2 regions of the Brevibacillus sp. TJ4 genome follow, and region 1 is predicted to be linked to the other one. Evidence: riboswitches for the same ligand, from Rfam matches in the RefSeq annotation. Region 1 holds a riboswitch; the other holds the start of a gene.
What was found. A riboswitch is a leader RNA that binds a small molecule or an ion and turns the genes downstream of it on or off. The one in region 1 is predicted to bind cobalamin.

Region 1 (9,387 bases):
CGCTGGTCTACCATCATGGGGCGCAGAGTCCCGGAAAAAGTGCTGACTCGCCTGTGGAAAGACGGCGTGTTCCAGGAGCTGTGGACAAAGGGGGACCCGGTGCACATCTCGGCCAAGGATGAGATCGGATTGGGCAAGCGGGTCGCGATCGCAATCAGACGCGGTCAGGATATTCTTGGCTATATATGGGCCCAGGAAGTAAATCGGGCGTTTACCGAAGAAGATGATGAAATATTGCGACAGGCGGCGCGCGCAGCGGCATCCCGGCTCGTTCAGCGCCAGGGCAAACGCAAGGCCGAAGAACAGCGCCGCAGGGACTTTTTGTGGGAGCTGCTGCTGGGAACCTTGAACAGCGAAGCGGCGATCCGGCAAAAGGCTGAGAGCCTTCACATGCAGATGTCTGCTCCCTATCTGATTTGCATCGTAGAGGCGCCGGAAGCGAGGCTGGACCAGTACCTGTACCCGCTTCTGATGCGCGACAAGCTGTACTGGGTGATGGACGGCTCGCAGCTTGTGCTGTTGATCAGCTTGCAAGGGGGAGCGAAGGCAGATCGCGACGAGCTGATTCGCAAAGTGGAGCTTTTTTTGTCGGACTCGCTCGGCAAGCTGGTCGCCCATGTCAAGGAAGGGCAGGTCATCGCCGGCTACGGTCGCCCGTACAAAGGATACACGCAGCTCGTCAAAAGCTATCGCGAAGCGCTGCACGTGCTCAAGGTGAAAAAATTGTTTGCACGTGAGACCGAAGACATATACGGCTACCATGAATTGGGCATCTACCGCTACCTGCTGCAAATCAAGCAGTGGGGGGATGAGACGGGTTACGAGAATGAACGGCTCGAACGGCTCAAGCAGTACGATCGGGAAAACCAGACAGCTCTTTTGGAGACGTTGGAAACATTTCTGGATGCGGCGGGCAAAATGAATGTAACGGCTCAAACGCTCCACGTGCATATCAATACACTCAGCTACAGGCTGAGACGGATCGAAGAAATCATGCAGGTAAATCTGGAAAATATGAATCAGCGAACTGCGCTGTATTTGGAGTTGAAAATGGACAAACTAGACAAGGAACATTAGTTCGTTTGTGGGTTTTCACAAATGGATTCAGATAGGATTAGAGGGAATCTCCAAGGTAGGAACGGGAAAAACACGATACAATGACAGTAATACTAAAAACGGCCTTTCCAAGGAGGACTTGCCTGTTATGATCGTAGGGATCCCAAAAGAAATAAAAAACAATGAGAATCGTGTCGCCATCACTCCAGCCGGCGTGGCTGCCTTGGTGCAACATGGCCACACCGTGCGGATCGAAAGCAATGCAGGACAGGGCAGCGGTTTTACCAACGACGACTACACCGCACAAGGAGCGACAATCGTCGAGACTGCAGCAGACGCATGGGCTGCCGATATGGTGATGAAAGTAAAAGAGCCGCTTCCGTCTGAATACGGCTATTTCCGCGAAGGGTTGATCCTGTTCACCTACCTGCACCTGGCGCCGGAGCCAGAATTGACGAAAGCGCTGATGGACAAAAAAGTAGTCGCGATCGCCTATGAAACGATCCAGCTCGACAACGGAGCACTGCCGCTCTTGATGCCGATGTCTGAGGTTGCAGGACGCATGTCTGTGCAAATCGGCGCGCAGTTCCTGGAAAAACAATACGGCGGCAAAGGTGTATTGCTGGGCGGTGTTCCGGGCGTACCAAAAGGAGAAGTTGTCGTCATCGGCGGCGGTATCGTCGGTACCAATGCAGCGAAGATGGCGGTAGGTCTCGGTGCCAACGTAACGATCGTCGACGTCAACGCAGATCGCCTGCGCCAACTGGATGATCTCTTCCAGGGACGCGTGCAAACACTCATCTCCAACTCCTTCAACATCGCCAACGCAGTGAAAAAAGCAGATCTCGTGGTTGGCGCTGTACTGATTCCGGGTGCGCGCGCTCCGCGTCTGGTTACGGAAGCGATGGTAAAAGAGATGTCTCCGGGTTCGGTTATCGTCGACGTGGCGATTGACCAGGGCGGTTCGATCGAAACAGTAGACCGGATCACCACGCATGACCAGCCTACGTACGAAAAACACGGTGTCATCCACTATGCGGTTGCCAATATGCCGGGTGCCGTAGCGCGTACTTCCACGCTCGCCCTGACGAACGTGACGGTTCCGTACGCATTGCAATTGGCGGACAAAGGATACGTGCAAGCGATCCGCGACAACCGCTTCCTGGCCAAAGGGGTAAACGTCATCGACGGAAAAATCACCTACAAAGCGGTAGCTGACGCCCACAACCTGCCGTTTACGCCAGTCGAGGAAGTCCTTCTGGTAAAACAGTAAAACAACCAGTACCTAGAAGAAAGCTGTCCCAGCCTTGGGGACTGACCCCATAACGTGAGACAAATTAAAACACCTTCAAGTGAACGGAACCATGTCGTAAGATATGGAAAACAACTTGGAGGTGTTTTTGCGTTGGCAACACGAGTTAGTTACCCCGTAGAAGTGAAAATGCAGGCAATTAAAATGAGATTAGCAGGAATTCCGGTAAAGGTGGTCATGGACGAGCTAGGGATCAGGAATGTAACACAACTGAAAGTTTGGATGTCATGGTATCGTAATGGTGAGCTTCATCGGCTGGGGCAGCCTGTCGGTAAGCAGTATAGCTTTGGGAAAGGTCCTGAGTTTGCCTCAGAGCTTGAACAAGTAAAGGCAGAAAATCGTTACCTGAAACAACAGCTAGATGTACTAAAAAAGTACAAAGAATTGGAGAGGAGGTGTCACCAGAGGCCGTAGTCGCCTGGATGGAATCTATTCGAGATGAAATGTCGGTCACGCAAGCTTGTGAACTGCTAGGGGTTGCTCGTGCAACATACTATCGCTGGAAAGCAGCTTTTGCCACAAAACAAGAAAATCTGCTCGCCGAGAAGATTCGTCAGCTTTGCACCCTTCATAAATTCCGCTATGGTTACCGGAAGATTACTGCGCTGCTTCGAAAAGAGCAGTCCATTAATCACAAACGTGTGCAGCGAATCATGCAACGTGAGGGACTACAGTGTCGAGTCAGGGTAAAGAAGCGCAAGCCAACAGGACAGCCAGCCCATGTAGCGGAACATCAGTTACAACGTCAATTTGAGGCGAATGCACCGATGCAAAAACTCGTGACGGATATCACCTATTTACCGTTTGGAGGAAAGACGTTGTACCTGTCGAGCATTTTAGACTTGTTTAATGGGGAGATCGTGGCGTACAGTATAGCAGATAAACAAGACACAGCATTTGTATTAGATACGCTGAATCAGCTGCCTCTCACAGAAGGTTCAATGCTTCACAGCGATCAAGGCAGCGTCTATACGTCACAGGCATATCAAGAAGCGGTAAAAGAAAAAGGGATTATCATGAGCATGTCCCGTAAGGGTACGCCTGCTGATAATGCCCCCATCGAATCGTTCCATTCCACACTAAAGTCTGAAACGTTCTATCTCGAAGGTTTGACCTGCACAACGACTGCAATCGTTGAGCAAACCGTTCGAGACTACATTCACTACTATAACTCAATTCGCATTCAAACGAAACTAAACAACCAGTCGCCGATGGATTACAGGCGACTGGCAGCTTAACTTGAAAGGTGTTTTGATCCCTGACTCACAAACGGGGGTCAGTCCCCTTGTGCGGGGGACAGCTTTTTTGTTGTGCGAGGAAAGACCTGGTGAAACCCGTACGTGATCCGTCACCCTCGACCCGACAAGCTGCTTATAGAATTTGACAGCAGCGGTGGAATTATGTATCGCGGATAGAGGTTACCCTTTCGCGAAAAGTGTGGTATTCTACTAGGCAGAATAAAAGGTGTTAGGAGTGCAGCCGAAGATGTATCAGCTTGTGCGAAAGTACCTCTTTAAACAGGACGCGGAAGAAATCCATGAAAAAACGGTGCATGCCTTAAAACAGGCGCAAGATTCACCCTGGGGGAAGCGCACGCTGAAAGCCATGTATCATTTTCAGGACGAGCGTTTGCAGACAAAGCTGTGGGGACATGTTTTTCCCAATCCGGTCGGGCTGGCGGCAGGTTTTGACAAAAACGCGGAAGTCTACCACGCTCTTGCAGCGCTGGGCTTTGGTTTCATAGAGGTCGGGACGATTACCCCGCAAGGGCAGCCGGGAAATCCGAAACCGAGATTGTTTCGTCTCCCCGCACACGAGGCTGTTATAAACCGCATGGGATTCAACAATCAAGGTTCCTTCCTGGTAGCGAAAAACCTGGTGGACTACGCCTATGCGGATGTACCGATCGGGATCAATATCGGCAAGAACAAGGCGACGCCAAATGAAGAAGCGGCGTCTGACTACAGCAAGTGCATGGATTTGCTGTATTCGTACGGGCATTATTTCGTCATCAATATCAGTTCGCCAAATACTCCGAATTTGCGTGATTTGCAGGAAACGCAAAGCCTGCGTGCGCTCATCCGCGCTGTCAGGGAAAAGGCTCGGGAGCTGGAGATGCGCGGCATCAAGCAAAAGCCAATCCTGCTCAAGGTCGCTCCCGACATGGCGGACGAGCAGATGCGCGATGTCGTCCATGCAGCCGTCGAGGAAGGCATAGCCGGTATCATCGCCACCAATACGACGCTCTCCCGTGAGGCGGTACAGGATCACCCATATGCGGAAGAAGCAGGCGGATTGAGCGGCAGGCCGTTGACCGGGCGCTCTACGGCGTGGGTGAAGGAGATTTACCAGGAAGTCGGAGACAAGGTGCCGATCATTGGCGTGGGCGGTATCTTTACCGGTGAAGATGCGTATGAAAAAATTCGCGCCGGCGCGAGCCTGGTCCAGGTGTATACGGGAATGATTTACCAGGGACCGGGGATTGCCAAGCAAATCAACAAAAAACTGCTGCAGCTTATGGCTCGGGATGGCTTTTCCCACATCAGCCAGGCGATTGGCGCAGATGCGAGCAAGTAGCGGGGTGCAGGGATTGTTCACATGTCCGGTGGGGCGGGTGAGCAATCCCTGCTTTATTTTTTTGGCGGATCTGGTTTATAATGGAATCGGACAAGTCAGAGTTGTCCGATAATTGAACAGGATGGCATTAGGTGCCCATATGGTTAATACATCCATAAGGGATAACAGGGAATCGGGTGAAAGTCCCGAGCGGTCCCGCCACTGTAACCAGGGAGTTCTCTTTGCGTGTAGTCCACTCATCCATACAGATGGGGAAGGAGCAAAGAGCGCGATGATCTGGAAGCCAGGAGACCTACCTAACTGCTGCACCAAAAAATCCTTCGCGGAAAGGAGAGGTGGCAAACAGGAAATTCGGCTTCCAGCAAGTCGATTGTTTTCGTGTGCGCATTTCCCATCCGTACGTTCGGGTGGGATATTTTTGTTCTATCACAAGAAAAGGAGGAGCAGGTGCATGAATAAGAAGCGTTCCCGCATTGTCTCCAGCGTTTTGCTCGTCGCCGGATTCGTATTGTACTTTCTCGTGAACGAACCGCAGACCGGTCATGCCATGCATATCATGGAAGGCTATCTGCCTTTTGGTTGGGCGATGTTCTGGTGGGGATTGTTCCTGCCGTTTTTCGTCATCGGCTTGCGTTCGATACGCAAAGTCATCGTGCAGCATCCCGAGGTGAAGCTGTTGGTGGGAGTGGCTGGCGCGTTTGCCTTTGTCTTGTCGGCATTAAAAATACCTTCGGTGACAGGCAGCAGCTCCCACCCTACCGGAACGGGGCTGGGATCCATTTTGTTCGGGCCCTTTGCGATGTCGGTGCTGGGCAGCATGGTCCTGCTGTTTCAGGCGTTGCTTTTGGCGCATGGCGGGCTGACTACGCTGGGAGCGAACGCGGTTTCCATGGCAGTCGTCGGCCCCTTGGTCGCTTACGGAATCTATCGCCTGATTAGCAGTGCCAACGGCGGAAAGCGGCTCGCGGTTTTTGCTGCTGCCGCGACAGCGAATCTGGCTACGTACGTTACGACCTCCCTGCAGCTAGCGCTCGCCTTTCCCGCGGAAACGGGCGGAGTGATGGCGTCATTTGCCAAATTTGCCGGCATTTTTGCTGTTACACAAATACCGTTGGCAATCTGTGAAGGATTGCTGACCGTGCTCGTCTGGAACTGGCTGCAAGCCTACAATGCCAAGGAACTGGTTCAATTACGGCTGCTGAAACAGGAGGAATCGCTGTGAAAAAAGGGATGAACTGGCTTTTGCTCGCAGGTGTTGTCGTGCTGGCGATCATTCCGTTATTGATCGTCAGCGATTCCGAGTTCGGAGGGGCGGACGGAGCTGCAGAAGAGGCGATCGTGGAAATCGCGCCCGCGTATGAACCGTGGTTTGAGCCGCTGCTCGAACCGCCGGGCGGGGAGACGGAGAGTTTGCTGTTCGCCGTTCAGGCTGCTCTTGGCGCCGGAGTGATCGGGTATGCCGTCGGGTTTTACAAAGGTCGGTTGGGCAGACAAAAGTAATGATGTGGCAATGGCTGGACACCTATTCCTACCAGAACCGGTTGCGATTTTTGCCGCCGTTGCAAAAAGCCATGCTCGGATGTATTGTGTTGCTTTTTGCCATGCTGGGCCATGTGCTCGTACAAGCCTTGGTCTTTCTCTGGATGGGGTTGTGGGTGGTAGGATACGCCCGCATCCCCGTGCGGCTTTATTTGCTCTTTTTGCTCGTTCCCATGGGTTTTTTCGCGGCAGGAATGCCGGCTTTGCTGATTGACGTGACGCTTCACGGGGCCGATTCCGGTACGGTGCATCATCCTGTTTTGGCGTGGACGGTCGGAGCGGTTCAGTTTTCTGTCTCGCAAGCGGCTATTGAGCAAGTAGTGACGCTGTTTGCAAGGACACTCGCCAGCCTTGCCTGTTTTTCCTTTTTGCTGTTTACGACGCCGTTTACGGAGATTTTGCAGCTCATCCGCCGCTTGCGAATACCTGTGTTGGTATCCGAGCTGGCGATGATTATGTACCGCTTCATTTTTATTTTGCTCAAGACTAGTCACCAGCTCTGGGTCGCACAGAAGTCGCGCGGCGGCTTTCAAGGATTCCGGGCCAGCTTGCGCGATGCGGGATTGCTCGCTTCTCAGCTTTTTGTCCGGTCGATGAACAGGTACGAGATGCTGCAACGAGGCATGGCAGCGCGGGGAATGAGCGATGAGATTCAGGTGCAGAGCAGAGGCAGTCATGTCCGTTCCCGGCGGTATGAGTGGGAGTCGGCAATCGGCTGTCTCGTACTGGCGGGAATCCAGTGGTGGATGGAGGGAGTGCGGCTTTGACGACGTATGTGATGGAGTTTTCCGATGTGTACTACACCTATCCAGGCAGCAGGTCACCGGTATTGCAAGGGGTGTCGCTGGGGATTCCGGAGGGGAAGAAATGCGTGCTGCTCGGGCGCAATGGCTGTGGGAAGTCGACGCTGTTTTTGCACGCCAACGGGATTTTGCAGCCGCAAAAAGGGACGGTGTCCTGGAGAGGGTCAGCGTTTGTCTACCGGCGCTCTTTTTTGCAGGAGATGACGAAAACAATCGGGCTGGTGTTTCAGGACCCGGAGCATCAACTGATCGCCAGCACTGTGGCAGAGGACATCTCATACGGGCTGTTGAACCGCAAACTTCCAGCGGAGCAGATTCGCGCCAAGGTCGATCTCATGCTCGATGCGTTTGGGCTGAGGGAGCACGCGGATTCCCCGATACATCACCTCAGTCTGGGACAAAAGCGGCGTCTCGCTCTCGCCGGGGTGATGGTCATGGAACCGGAATTGCTGCTGCTGGACGAACCTACGGCATATCTGGACCGCGATCAGACGAAAAGCCTTCTGCGCAGGCTCGATCACATCCATGCCAACGGCACGACAGTCCTGATGGCCACGCACGATCTCGACATTGCGTTCGAATGGGCGGAGTGGATCTGTGTCATGGATACAGGCAGGATACTGTTCACGGGCCTGCCTGAAACTTTGCTGGCGAATCGAGAATTGTTGCAGACACTCGAGCTGGGTCTCCCTCTCATCGCGGAGCTGTGGGAGAGCCTGCCGGATTCGCTCAAGGAGAGCTGGGGTGGGAGAGCTCCACGCTCACTGGCGGAGTGGAAGGAGCGCGTGCGCACCGACCCGGCTGCGTTTCACGTCAGCAACTAAGGAGTCCCCACCCGATTTCAAGCGGATCGGATGGGGACTTTTGCTGTGTTACTCCATTACGGCTCACTCTTCAAGGATTCCAGCCAGTCTGCGTAACAAGTGTCACACAGTAGCTCGTCACGCTCTTCTGTTCCCTGGAAGAACGTGATCATATGAACCGATTCCGTCTCATGCTCGCAGTAGTAACAACGATAGTGGGACGACATGGCGCTCCTCCTAGTTGAGTGTTTCAGACGAGTAACGATATGTATTGTGCCCGAATGCGGAATCTTCATGCAGGAGGCCGCCTTGGGCAAAAGAACCCTGGCGAACAGCGGGAATAAAATGCTTCATGCCGTCCATGCGCCATAGACCTTCGCTGAGCCGATCCAGGTTATCAACAAGCGAAAGCTGGAAGAGTTGTCGCCAATTCCGCTTTTACCTTTCCTGGCGATTTTACAAACATTTGAAACTCTATCCTGTTGTGAAAGGCAGTGGATCCGAAATGTATAGCCCAAAAGAAGTTTGGGCATGCTTGCATATGTACACTGTTAACAACCTTTTTAGGGCCCTCGCGAGATAGCGAGGGTTTTTTTCTTATTCCTCCCAGGGTTATCCAGAGGAGGGGGTTTCTATGGACGGAAAATCGGGAAAACCATTATTAATTTTGTTAAAGCGATTTCAAATCATAGTATTCCTATGTTCATATGTATTAAAATTGGGAATACAATCATATTTTACATAGGACTGAGGAGGCATCTTATGAATCTAAGCATCGGTAAAAAATTGATGGGGGCATTTTTGGTAATTGCCCTGCTGTTAGGGATATCGAGCAGCATTTCTTTTTACTATTTGAAAAAGATTAATGATCTGGACGCCGATCTGATCTCAAGGAGAGCTGTCATTTTAGCGAATGCTCAGGAAATTCAGGTAGAAGCGGCTAAGCAATCGGGTCGACTGCGGGCATATCTGCTCGTACATGATCAAGAATTCCGGGATAACATGCAGGTGTCAAATGACAATATTAACCGGATTATTGATGAAACCTACGGAATGATCCGACGGCCGGAAGAGCAGGCAAAGTTGCAGCAGCTGCGAGAACTGAATCAGCAGTTTAAACAAGAAGCCGATAAATTGATGCAAATGTTCGACGCCAATCAGCTTTCCCAGGATGTCATGGATTATTACACAGATGTTCTCCTCCCGGTCGGAAGGGCGATGGACCCGTTGGCAGAGGAAATTGCAATCAGTCAAAAGGAACATATGGAGCAAGGCAGGGAAGAAAATACAGTGCTGA
Region 2 (9,387 bases), 1.6 Mb from region 1:
GTACATGGCGAGAATCAAGTCCCGGGTACATCGCGCAGCTTCGAATCAGCACGCCGCTTTTGCCGAGTGCGTCCTGCAGCCCATGCGCGTCTGTCCACGCCGGTGTGCGAACGAGCAAAAAATTGGCTTCTCCCGGCCACACCTGCCAGTCCGGCAGACTGGACAGGGCAGAGATGAGGTATGCGCGTTCTTTCGCGATCAGCGCCCGCGTCTTCTGCTCGTACGCCACTTCGCGCAGGCAATGCTCCCCGGCGAGCAGCGCAAGCGCGTTGACGCTCCAAGTCACTTGCTTTTCCCGCATGCGCTCGACCACCTCCGGCAACGCGATGGCATAGCCCAGGCGCAGTCCGGGGATCGCGTACATTTTTGTCATCGAGCGGATCAGGATGACACGGGGGTAGCGTGCCAGCGTTGCTGCAAGCGAGAACTGCTTCTCTTCTTCCAGAAAATCGAGAAACGCCTCGTCTACGACCAGCCAGGTGCCCGTCTCTTCGGACCATTCCGCGAGCCTGACCAGTTCGTCGGGCGTGTAGCAAAGACCCGTCGGATTGTTCGGCGAGCCGACAAACACCATGTCAGCCTGTCGGCACAGTGCGTACAGCTCCTGCGCGTCCGGCTTGTAGCCGTTTTCTTCACGACCGTATATGCCGTGCAGCTTCGCCCCGAACTGACGGGACAATTGCGCGTATTCGGAAAAACAAGGGTAGACCAGGCCGACTGTCTTCGGCTCGCAGGCGAGAATGGCGAGCGCCATCGCTTCGGCAGCGCCATTGGTCGGCAGCAGCCACTCCGCAGGCAGTTGCAAGCGCTCGGACAAGGCATGGCGAAAGGCGCGATGGGCAGGGTCCGGATAGCGCACCACTTGCAAAAACTGGTCCTGCAATACCTCGATCACGCGCTCTGGCGGTCCTAGCGGGTTGATGTTGGCGCTGTAGTCGAGAAACGCATCCGGCCCGATCCCGTATCGCTCTTTCGCCGTCAGCAAATCTCCGCCGTGCCCGAATTTTTCCAGCACCTCCATCAAAACTCTACCCCCAACACAGCCGGTATCCCTTCGTCGTAGTAGTGCTTGACCGGCTTCATCTCCGTCACCAGATCAGCCAGCTCGACCAGCTCTTCCCGGGCACCGCGTCCCGTGACGACGACGTGCATGTGCTCCGGTCTTTTTTTCAATGTCTCCAGTACATCGGCGAGCGGCAGCACATCATCGATGGGGAACCTGTCGATCGCCAAGGCGTTGTTCAACTCGTCGAGGATGATGACGTCGTACGCTCCGCCAAGAATTCGCTGCTTGGCGAACTGCCATGCCTCTGCCAGCGCTGCCCGATGCTCTTCGGGCGTCTTCGTCCAGGTGAAGCCGACGCCTTTTTGCACGATTTCGATGCCGATTTTGTCAAACATGATTTTTTCCCCGTACGTGCGCTCCGGCGACTTGATAAACTGGATCATCAGCACCTTTTTGCCGCGTCCCGTCGCCCGTACCGCCAGCCCGAGAGCTGCGGTCGTCTTTCCTTTTCCATCTCCCGTGTACACCAGGAGAAGTCCCCGTTTGCTTGCCTGTTTGTCCACTCGATACCCCTCCCGACATGTCCGTCCCGTCATTGCCGTCGCGCAAAAAGCCGGCCATTATGCCAGAACAAAAAGAAAAACGCCTTGTCCTCCCTGCATGACAAGGAAAACAAAGCGTGGATAGCCCAAAGCCGCAATCCTCACCTTTTCCTTTGACCCGAAGGAAATCAGTGCTACACAAAAACAGGCAGGTCTCCTGGATCGAGGATCGACGCCTCTCTTCTCCTTCCCGCCCGCATGTGGGCAGTGGATGGCATACGCCGCGAAGAAAAGCTCCTCTCTTACAGTGGCGGGACCGCGTTGGCTTTTCACCAAACTTCCCTTTTAACCCTGTCTGGCCGCTTGGAAGCACATGCGCCTAGACAGGGACCTGTTTGCAAAACGTATATGCAGTTTACGACTGATACTTGCTTTAATAATAGCAAATACTGGTCGGGATTCAAGCAAAAGCTGAATGTCCAACTGTTACGCGGCTTTTTGAAAGCGCATTCTTTTTTTGCAGGATATGAAAAAAATTGTAGTTTACTAGAATCAGCATTTCCGTTACCATAATTGGCAAAACCATCTAGGCAGGTGAACGCTTTGTCATTTCCACCAATCCCGAACTTGCCGGGAGAAACGAATGAAATTCCGCCCGTTCGGCAAGAGTGCGGCGAACCGCTGATCCCGCTCTCCGCGCTTACCCCCAAATTAACCGTATACGCCGCTTACTACCACCAGGGCTATGAGGGCGCCCAACCGGAAATTTACCTGCGGGAAGGTGTTGCCCGCCGGCTGGTCACTGTCGCGGAAAAGCTGCCTTCGGAATACAGGCTGGTCGTGCTGGACGGCTGGCGTTCTCACATCGTGCAGGCGTCGATATACGATCGCTTCCGCCAGACGCTGCTCGCCCAAGGCTGGGAGGAAGGCGAACAACTGACGGCTGAACTGGGCAAATTTGTGGCCAAGCCGACAACCGACATCATCAAGCCGTCTCCCCATCTCTCCGGAGGTGCCGTCGACCTGACGATTGCCGGACCAGAAGGCTGGCTGGACATGGGCACGCCGTTTGACGATTTCAGCGACCTGGCGGCAACCCGCTATTTCGAAGAACTGACGGAAACATCCGAACACGTGCAAACCGTCCGCGAGAACCGGCGGATGCTCTACCACTTGATGGCGGAAGCAGGGTTTGTCAATTATCCGAGAGAGTGGTGGCACTACGAGTACGGAACGCGGGTCTGGGCGCGCAAGACCGGACAGGAAGCAATTTACGGCGGGATTTTGTCGCTTTCTCCCCAACCGCAATAACAACCTTACGAGAATTTTGCTAGTTTTCAGAAAAAACAGTTGAATAGTCCGAATCATTGCAATATATTAAAAAATAATTAAATATATTTCACATGGGGGTAGATGTACGTGAAGCGCAGGAAATCACTTTTCACCAGCCTGCTGCTTGTCCTCTCACTCACGGCAGCAGCATGCGGCAACAGTACGCCTGCAAATCAGTCACAAAGCGAAACTCCGCAGACCGCTACGGAACAGCCACCGGCCGCCTCGGCCACGCCATCTGATACGCTGTTCGTCGCGATCAACGCCGACCAGGGCACGCTCGACCCGGCTGTCACCTTTGACAACGGCGCATGGAAAATCACCTATCACGCCTACCAGCGACTGGTCGAGTACGATGGCGCATCGACCGAAGTAAAGCCAGGACTGGCCAAGGAATGGACAGTCAGCGATGACGGCCTGACCTGGACGTTCACGCTGGAGGAGGGCAACATGTTTTCCGACGGCACACCTGTCACTGCAGAAGCCGTCAAATTCACCTTTGATCGCACACTGGCAATCAAGCAAGGCCCATCCGACGTGTACAATGTCATCAAGGAAGTTCGCGTAGACTCGCCTACCACTGTCACGTTTGAACTGTCCCAGAACTTCCCTCCATTCCTTTCTACCCTGGCGGCCAACTACGGCAGCATCGTCAATCCGAAAGTAATGGAGCATGAGCAAAACGGCGACCACGGCCAAAACTACCTCGCAAACAACACCATGGGCAGCGGTCCCTACCAACTCTCTGAATGGAGAAAAGGGGAATACATCAAGCTCACCACGAACCCGCACTCCCCTGTCAAACCAACCCTTCAAACCGTCTTTTTCCGCATCGTCCCTGATGCCACTTCACAGCGTCTGCAGCTCGAGCAGGGCGAGATCGACATCGCCGAAGGAATTCCGAGCGAACAGATCAAGGCTGTCAAAGAAATGCCCAATGTAGAAGTGCTCCAGTTCCCAAGCCTCTTCGTCGACTACATCTACGTCAACACATCCAAAGGGCATCCAGCTCTGCAAGACAAACGCGTGCGTCAGGCACTCAGCTACGCCATCGACTATCCGGCTCTGACCGAGTCTGTACAGGAAGGCTTCGCCACACAGATGCGCGGCCCGATCCCGAAAGGACTGTGGGGGCATGACGAATCTGCCTTCCAATACAGCCGCGACGTGGAAAAGGCAAAAGCACTGCTCGCCGAAGCAGGCGTACAAGACCTGAAAATCAACCTGCTCTATTCGGACAACCGGGCATGGTGGGAGACCGAAGCCCTCGCGCTGCAATCGTTCTTCTCCGACATCGGCGTCACGCTGGAGCTGAACAAGATCGCCTACGCGACTTCGCGGGAAATGATCGACACCGGCGAATTCGACCTGGCCATGGGTGTATGGAGCCCCGACTTCGGCGACCCGTACATGTTTATGAACTACTGGTTTGATTCCAACAACTTCGGCTTGGCCGGCAACCGCGCCTTCTACAAAAATGACAGAGTGGACGAGCTGGTGCGCCAGGCAGCCGCGGTCAACGACCAGGCTGAGCGCGAAAAGCTGTACCAGGAAGCGCAAAAAATCGTCATCGACGAAGCTCCTTACCTGTATCTCTACCAGCGCGATTTCCTGCTCCCGGTCAGCAAAAACGTCAAAGGCTTCGTCTACAACCCGATGCTGGAAGGCATTTACAACCTGCCAGAAATGTCAAAATAACGACGTGTGAAGGAGTGCTTTCCTCGTGAGACAAATCATCGTCAAACGCCTTTCCATGCTCGTGCTGGTGTTGTTCGGAGTGACGCTGATCACATTCTTTCTCTCGCATGTCATTCCCGGCGATCCGGCACGGATGATGGTGGGGCAGCGCGCCAGTGAGGAAACACTGCAAGAAGTCCGTCGTCAATTGGGCCTAGACCAACCAGTCTGGGTCCAATATTTTACTTACATGAGCGGGCTACTCGCAGGTGATTTTGGCAAGTCGATCCGCACACAGCAGCCGGTCATCGACGATCTGCTCACATTTTTTCCCGCTACGCTCGAGCTTGCCCTCACCGCTTTTATCATCGCCATTATCATCGGCATTCCGATCGGCATTCTCTCCGCAGTCAAAAAAGACACCGGCTGGGATCACGCCGGACGCTTTTTCTCCATAGCGGGGATCTCCACTCCCGTATTCTGGAGCGGCCTGGTCGGTATTCTCTTGTTTTACAAAGTGTTCGGCCTGTTGCCGGCCGGCGGGCGACTCGCGCTGACCGTCCCTCCGCCGACGACGATAACCGGCTTCTACCTGCTGGACAGCCTGTTGACCGGAAACTGGGCGGCGTTCTCCAACAGCTTGTGGCATCTGATCCTGCCCGCTGTTACACTCGCCTTCGCACAATTGGCGATCGTCACGCGACAGGTACGGGCCAGCATGCTGGAGGTGCTCAGCCAGGATTACATCCGGACAGCGCTTGCCAACGGCATCCACGGGCCGGTGCTGCTGTTCCGCTATGCCCTGCGCAATGCGCTGATCCCGACGATTACGGTAGTCGGCCTGTCCTTTGGCTCCCTGCTCGGGGGAGCTGTCGTCACAGAAACGATATTCAGTTGGCCTGGAATGGGCAAATACGTGGTCGAGTCGATTGCCTTTCTCGACTTTCCGGCAATCATGGGCTTCACCTTCTTCATCTCGCTGGGATACGTGGTGATCAACCTGATTGTCGACCTCACGTACTATGCGCTCGATCCGCAAATCAAGGAATAGAAAGGGGACACTTCCATGTCAGGTATGACGGCGCATCCAAAAGACCTGTCGACCGCAACGGCAGCCAAGACGGTTAACCCCTTCTGGTATAAAATCCGCCGCAATCCGCTCACTTTGCTGGGTTTGTTCCTGCTCTTGCTGTTGATCCTGATGTCGACTTTCGCACCGTTGATCAGCCCCTACGACCCGACGCAGATCAATATCGCGGAGCGTTTTGCGCCGCCCAGCGCGGATCACTGGTTTGGCACAGACGAGGTCGGTCGCGACATCTTTACCCGTATCCTGTACGGTGCCCGGCTCTCGCTTGGCGTCGGCGTAGCCGTCGTCCTCGGCGCCGGACTGATCGGGACCATCATCGGGTCGATCTCCGGCTACTTTGGCGGCAGACTGGACCAGATCATCATGCGGGCGATGGACATTATTCTCGCCTTCCCTGCTCTCGTCCTGGCCATGGCGATCGCCGCTACGCTGGGGCCCAACCTGCAAAACGCCATGATCGCTATCGCCATCATCAAAATTCCCGTCTACGTGCGGCTGGCGCGTGCGGAAACACTTGCTTTGCGGGAAAAGCTGTACGTCAAGGCGGCAGTGACGTTTGGCATCAAGCCGTGGCGCATCATCGCCCGCCACATCATTCCCAATGCCATCTCCCCGGTGATTATCCAGGTCACGCTGGACATCGGCGATGCGATCCTGCTTGTGGCTACCCTGGGCTTTTTGGGATTGGGCGCGCAGCCTCCGACACCAGAGTGGGGCGCGATGATCAGCGTTGGCTGGAAATATTTGCTGGACTACTGGTGGTATCCCACATTTCCCGGCTTTGCCCTGTTTTTGGCTTCATGCGGCTTTAATTTGATCGGTGATGGAATTCGGGACATTCTCGATCCAAAAGCGAACCGTTCATAGGGGGAATGAAAGATGCTGCTCGAAATCAATAATTTGACCGTCGAGTTTTCGTCCATGCAAGACAAGATCGTGGCGCTGCAAAATGTGTCGCTTGCGATCAACGATGGCGAAATCGTCGGGATCGTCGGGGAATCCGGTTCGGGAAAGTCGGTAACCGCGCTGAGCATCCTCGGATTGCTGGAGAAAAACGCGCGAATCGCCAGCGGGACAATCCAGTACAAAGGAACGAATCTCCTCACGCTGGATAAAAAAGGACTGCAAAGCCTGCGGGGAAAGGAGATCGGCATGGTTTTCCAGGAGCCGATGACAGCCTTGCACCCGACAATGCGGATCGGCGACCAGCTCGCTGAGGTGATTCATCGTCACCGCAATATTTCGTATCGGGAAGCGTACCAGCAGGCCGTGCTGAGCCTGGCTGAAGTGCGAATCAATGACCCGGAGCTGGTCGCGCGCAAATTCCCCTTTGAGCTGAGCGGCGGCATGCGCCAGCGGGTCGTGATCGCGCTGGCCATGTCTTCGCCTCCCGACCTGCTGATCGCAGACGAACCGACGACCGCTCTCGACGTGACGATCCAGAACGAAATTTTGAAATTGATGCAGGAGCTGGCGGCAAAGCGGGGCACCTCGATCATGCTGATTACCCATGATCTCGGCGTCGTGTCGCAGGTCTGCCAGCGCGTGGTGGTCATGTACGCAGGCGAAGTCGTGGAGACGGGCATGACCGAAGAGGTGCTGCAGCACCCCCGTCACCCGTACACGCGCGCTCTGATCGGCGCTCTGCCCGACCTCGCCGATCCAGGGCAGCCGCTATCGGCGATTCCCGGTGACGCGCCCGACTTGCGCAACCGTCCAAAAGGATGCGCGTTCGCGTCGCGCTGCCCCCACTCGCTGCCAATCTGCCAGGAGGATCATCCTGTACTGGAACTGGTCTCCGCTGCATCCACTACGCATTACGTCTCCTGCTGGGGGAGGGAAACCGGATGAATCCACTGCTCGAACTGCACAGCATCGGAAAAGAATACAAAAAAGGCAACCAGCGCTTCCAGGCAGTGACGAACGTGAACATTTCCATCGAGCGCGGCGAGACGTTCGGACTGATTGGCGAATCCGGCTCGGGGAAGAGCACGATCGGGAAAATGATTACCGGACTGGAGCCGCCTTCCTCGGGAGAGCTGCTCTACGAAGGACAGCCGCTGTGGAAAGCCGGCAAATTCTCCGGTCTCAAGCCCGGTGAAATGCAAATCGTCTTCCAGGACCCGCAGTCATCACTCGACCCGCGCATGCGCGTGCAGGCGATCATCACTGAACCCTTGCTCGCCCTGCCCAAAGAGCTGCGTCGGGAAAAAGGAAGCCCCGAACGGCTCCATGAGCTGATCCGCCGCGTCGGCTTAAAGCCGGAGCATCTGAACCGCTATCCCCACGAATTCAGCGGCGGGCAGCGGCAGCGCATCGCCATCGCGCGGGCATTGATTACCGATCCCAGCTTCGTCGTCTTAGATGAGCCTACTTCGGCGCTGGACGTATCCGTACAGGCCAACGTGCTCAATCTGCTCCAGGAATTGAAGCGCGAACGAAATCTTACCTATTTGTTTATCTCGCACAACATGTCGGTCATCCGCTACATGTGTGACCGCATGAGCGTCATGCAAAAAGGACGTATCGTAGAAACCGGCTCTGTCGGCGAAATCTTCAACAATCCGTCTGACCCGTATACGCAAACTTTGTTGTCATCGCTCCCTACTCTCCAGAAGAAGGTGGATACTCATGTTTAACGGAGCAGAACTGCGGGAACTTCGCAAAGAAAAGCAGCTTACCCTGCAAAACCTCGCTGATCAGACAGGCTTGAGCGTCAGCCTGCTGTCACAGATCGAGCGCGGATTGGTAGACCCGACGGTAGGTACATTTTGGAAAATTTGTTCCGCACTGGACGTGCCTTTCCACCATTTCTTTCGCCCGCAAAGCAATCCCGATCCGATCATCCGAAAAGGGATGCACAAGCTCATCCAGTTGAAAAACAGCAAGACCAAGTACCAGGTGCTCACACCTCTGCAAGAAGGGCGAATCGAATTTTTGCTGATCGAAATCGAACCGGGACAAGCGCTGGAGCAGGAGCAAATTTCCCACTCCGGCGAAGAGTGCGGATACATTTTGCAAGGCGAGCTGAAGGTGCTGTTGGGCGATCGCGAATACCATCTGTACGAAGGCGACAGCATCGGCTTTAACAGCACCTCGCCGCACCGTTTTGTCAATCCGGGATCGTCCGTGTCACGAGCGATTTGGGCGCGGGCGACCTAGCCTCGCCGCCCATGAACGAACATGCTTGCTTCCATACAAATAACCCGGCATCTCCCCACAGGAGAATACCGGGTTATTTTGGGATGTGTCCGGTTACGGCAAAGCCGGAAGGATACGGCCTGTTACTTCTCCAAAGCCAACCCTGTATCCATCCCCCTGGCACCACCCGGTGATCGTCACCCGATCGCCGTCCTCCAGCCATCGCCGCAACTCTCCGTTTTTCAGAACCAGCGGCTCTGTTCCGCGCCAGGTCAACTCCAATAGACAGCCCCGTGCCTGTCTGTGCGGTCCGCTAATCGTCCCTGAGGCGAGCAGATCACCCGGACGCAAATTGCATCCTCCGACAGTGTGATGAGCGATCTGCTGGGCCATGCTCCAGTACAAATAGCGAAAGTTGCTGGCACAAATCCGCTCAGGCCGCTCCATGCCATCTCCCTGCACATACGCCTCAAGCTGGATGTCAAAAGACGTCTTTCCTGTCGTGCGCAAATACGCCAGCGGCTCAGGCTCCTGCGGCGGCCCTTCGATGCGAAATGGTTCCAGCGCCGCCAGCGGCACCACCCAGGGCGAGATCGAAG

Region 2: linked by a shared signal. The riboswitch ahead of cobO (cob(I)yrinic acid a,c-diamide adenosyltransferase) and the one ahead of ACAF76_RS03010 (energy-coupling factor ABC transporter permease) in region 1 are both predicted to bind cobalamin.

The regions. Positions count from the first base shown of each region.
Region 1 is NZ_CP185865.1:652,722-662,108, forward strand. It holds gene ACAF76_RS02990 (PucR family transcriptional regulator) at 1-1,077, shown strand, start outside; gene ald (alanine dehydrogenase) at 1,205-2,329, shown strand; one part of gene ACAF76_RS03000 (IS3 family transposase) at 2,462-2,735, shown strand; one part of gene ACAF76_RS03000 (IS3 family transposase) at 2,735-3,606, shown strand; gene ACAF76_RS03005 (quinone-dependent dihydroorotate dehydrogenase) at 3,854-4,945, shown strand; cobalamin riboswitch at 5,058-5,259, shown strand; gene ACAF76_RS03010 (energy-coupling factor ABC transporter permease) at 5,397-6,167, shown strand; gene ACAF76_RS03015 (energy-coupling factor ABC transporter substrate-binding protein) at 6,164-6,445, shown strand; gene cbiQ (cobalt ECF transporter T component CbiQ) at 6,445-7,251, shown strand; gene ACAF76_RS03025 (energy-coupling factor ABC transporter ATP-binding protein) at 7,248-8,111, shown strand; gene ACAF76_RS03030 (hypothetical protein) at 8,168-8,317, opposite strand; gene ACAF76_RS03035 (methyl-accepting chemotaxis protein) at 8,853-9,387, shown strand, end outside.
Region 2 is NZ_CP185865.1:3,372,753-3,382,139, forward strand. It holds gene cobD (threonine-phosphate decarboxylase CobD) at 1-1,021, opposite strand, end outside; gene cobO (cob(I)yrinic acid a,c-diamide adenosyltransferase) at 1,021-1,569, opposite strand; cobalamin riboswitch at 1,739-1,958, opposite strand; gene ACAF76_RS16495 (M15 family metallopeptidase) at 2,152-2,859, shown strand; gene ACAF76_RS16500 (ABC transporter substrate-binding protein) at 2,962-4,578, shown strand; gene ACAF76_RS16505 (ABC transporter permease) at 4,604-5,608, shown strand; gene ACAF76_RS16510 (ABC transporter permease) at 5,624-6,514, shown strand; gene ACAF76_RS16515 (ABC transporter ATP-binding protein) at 6,527-7,498, shown strand; gene ACAF76_RS16520 (ATP-binding cassette domain-containing protein) at 7,495-8,286, shown strand; gene ACAF76_RS16525 (helix-turn-helix domain-containing protein) at 8,279-8,809, shown strand; gene fahA (fumarylacetoacetase) at 8,903-9,387, opposite strand, start outside.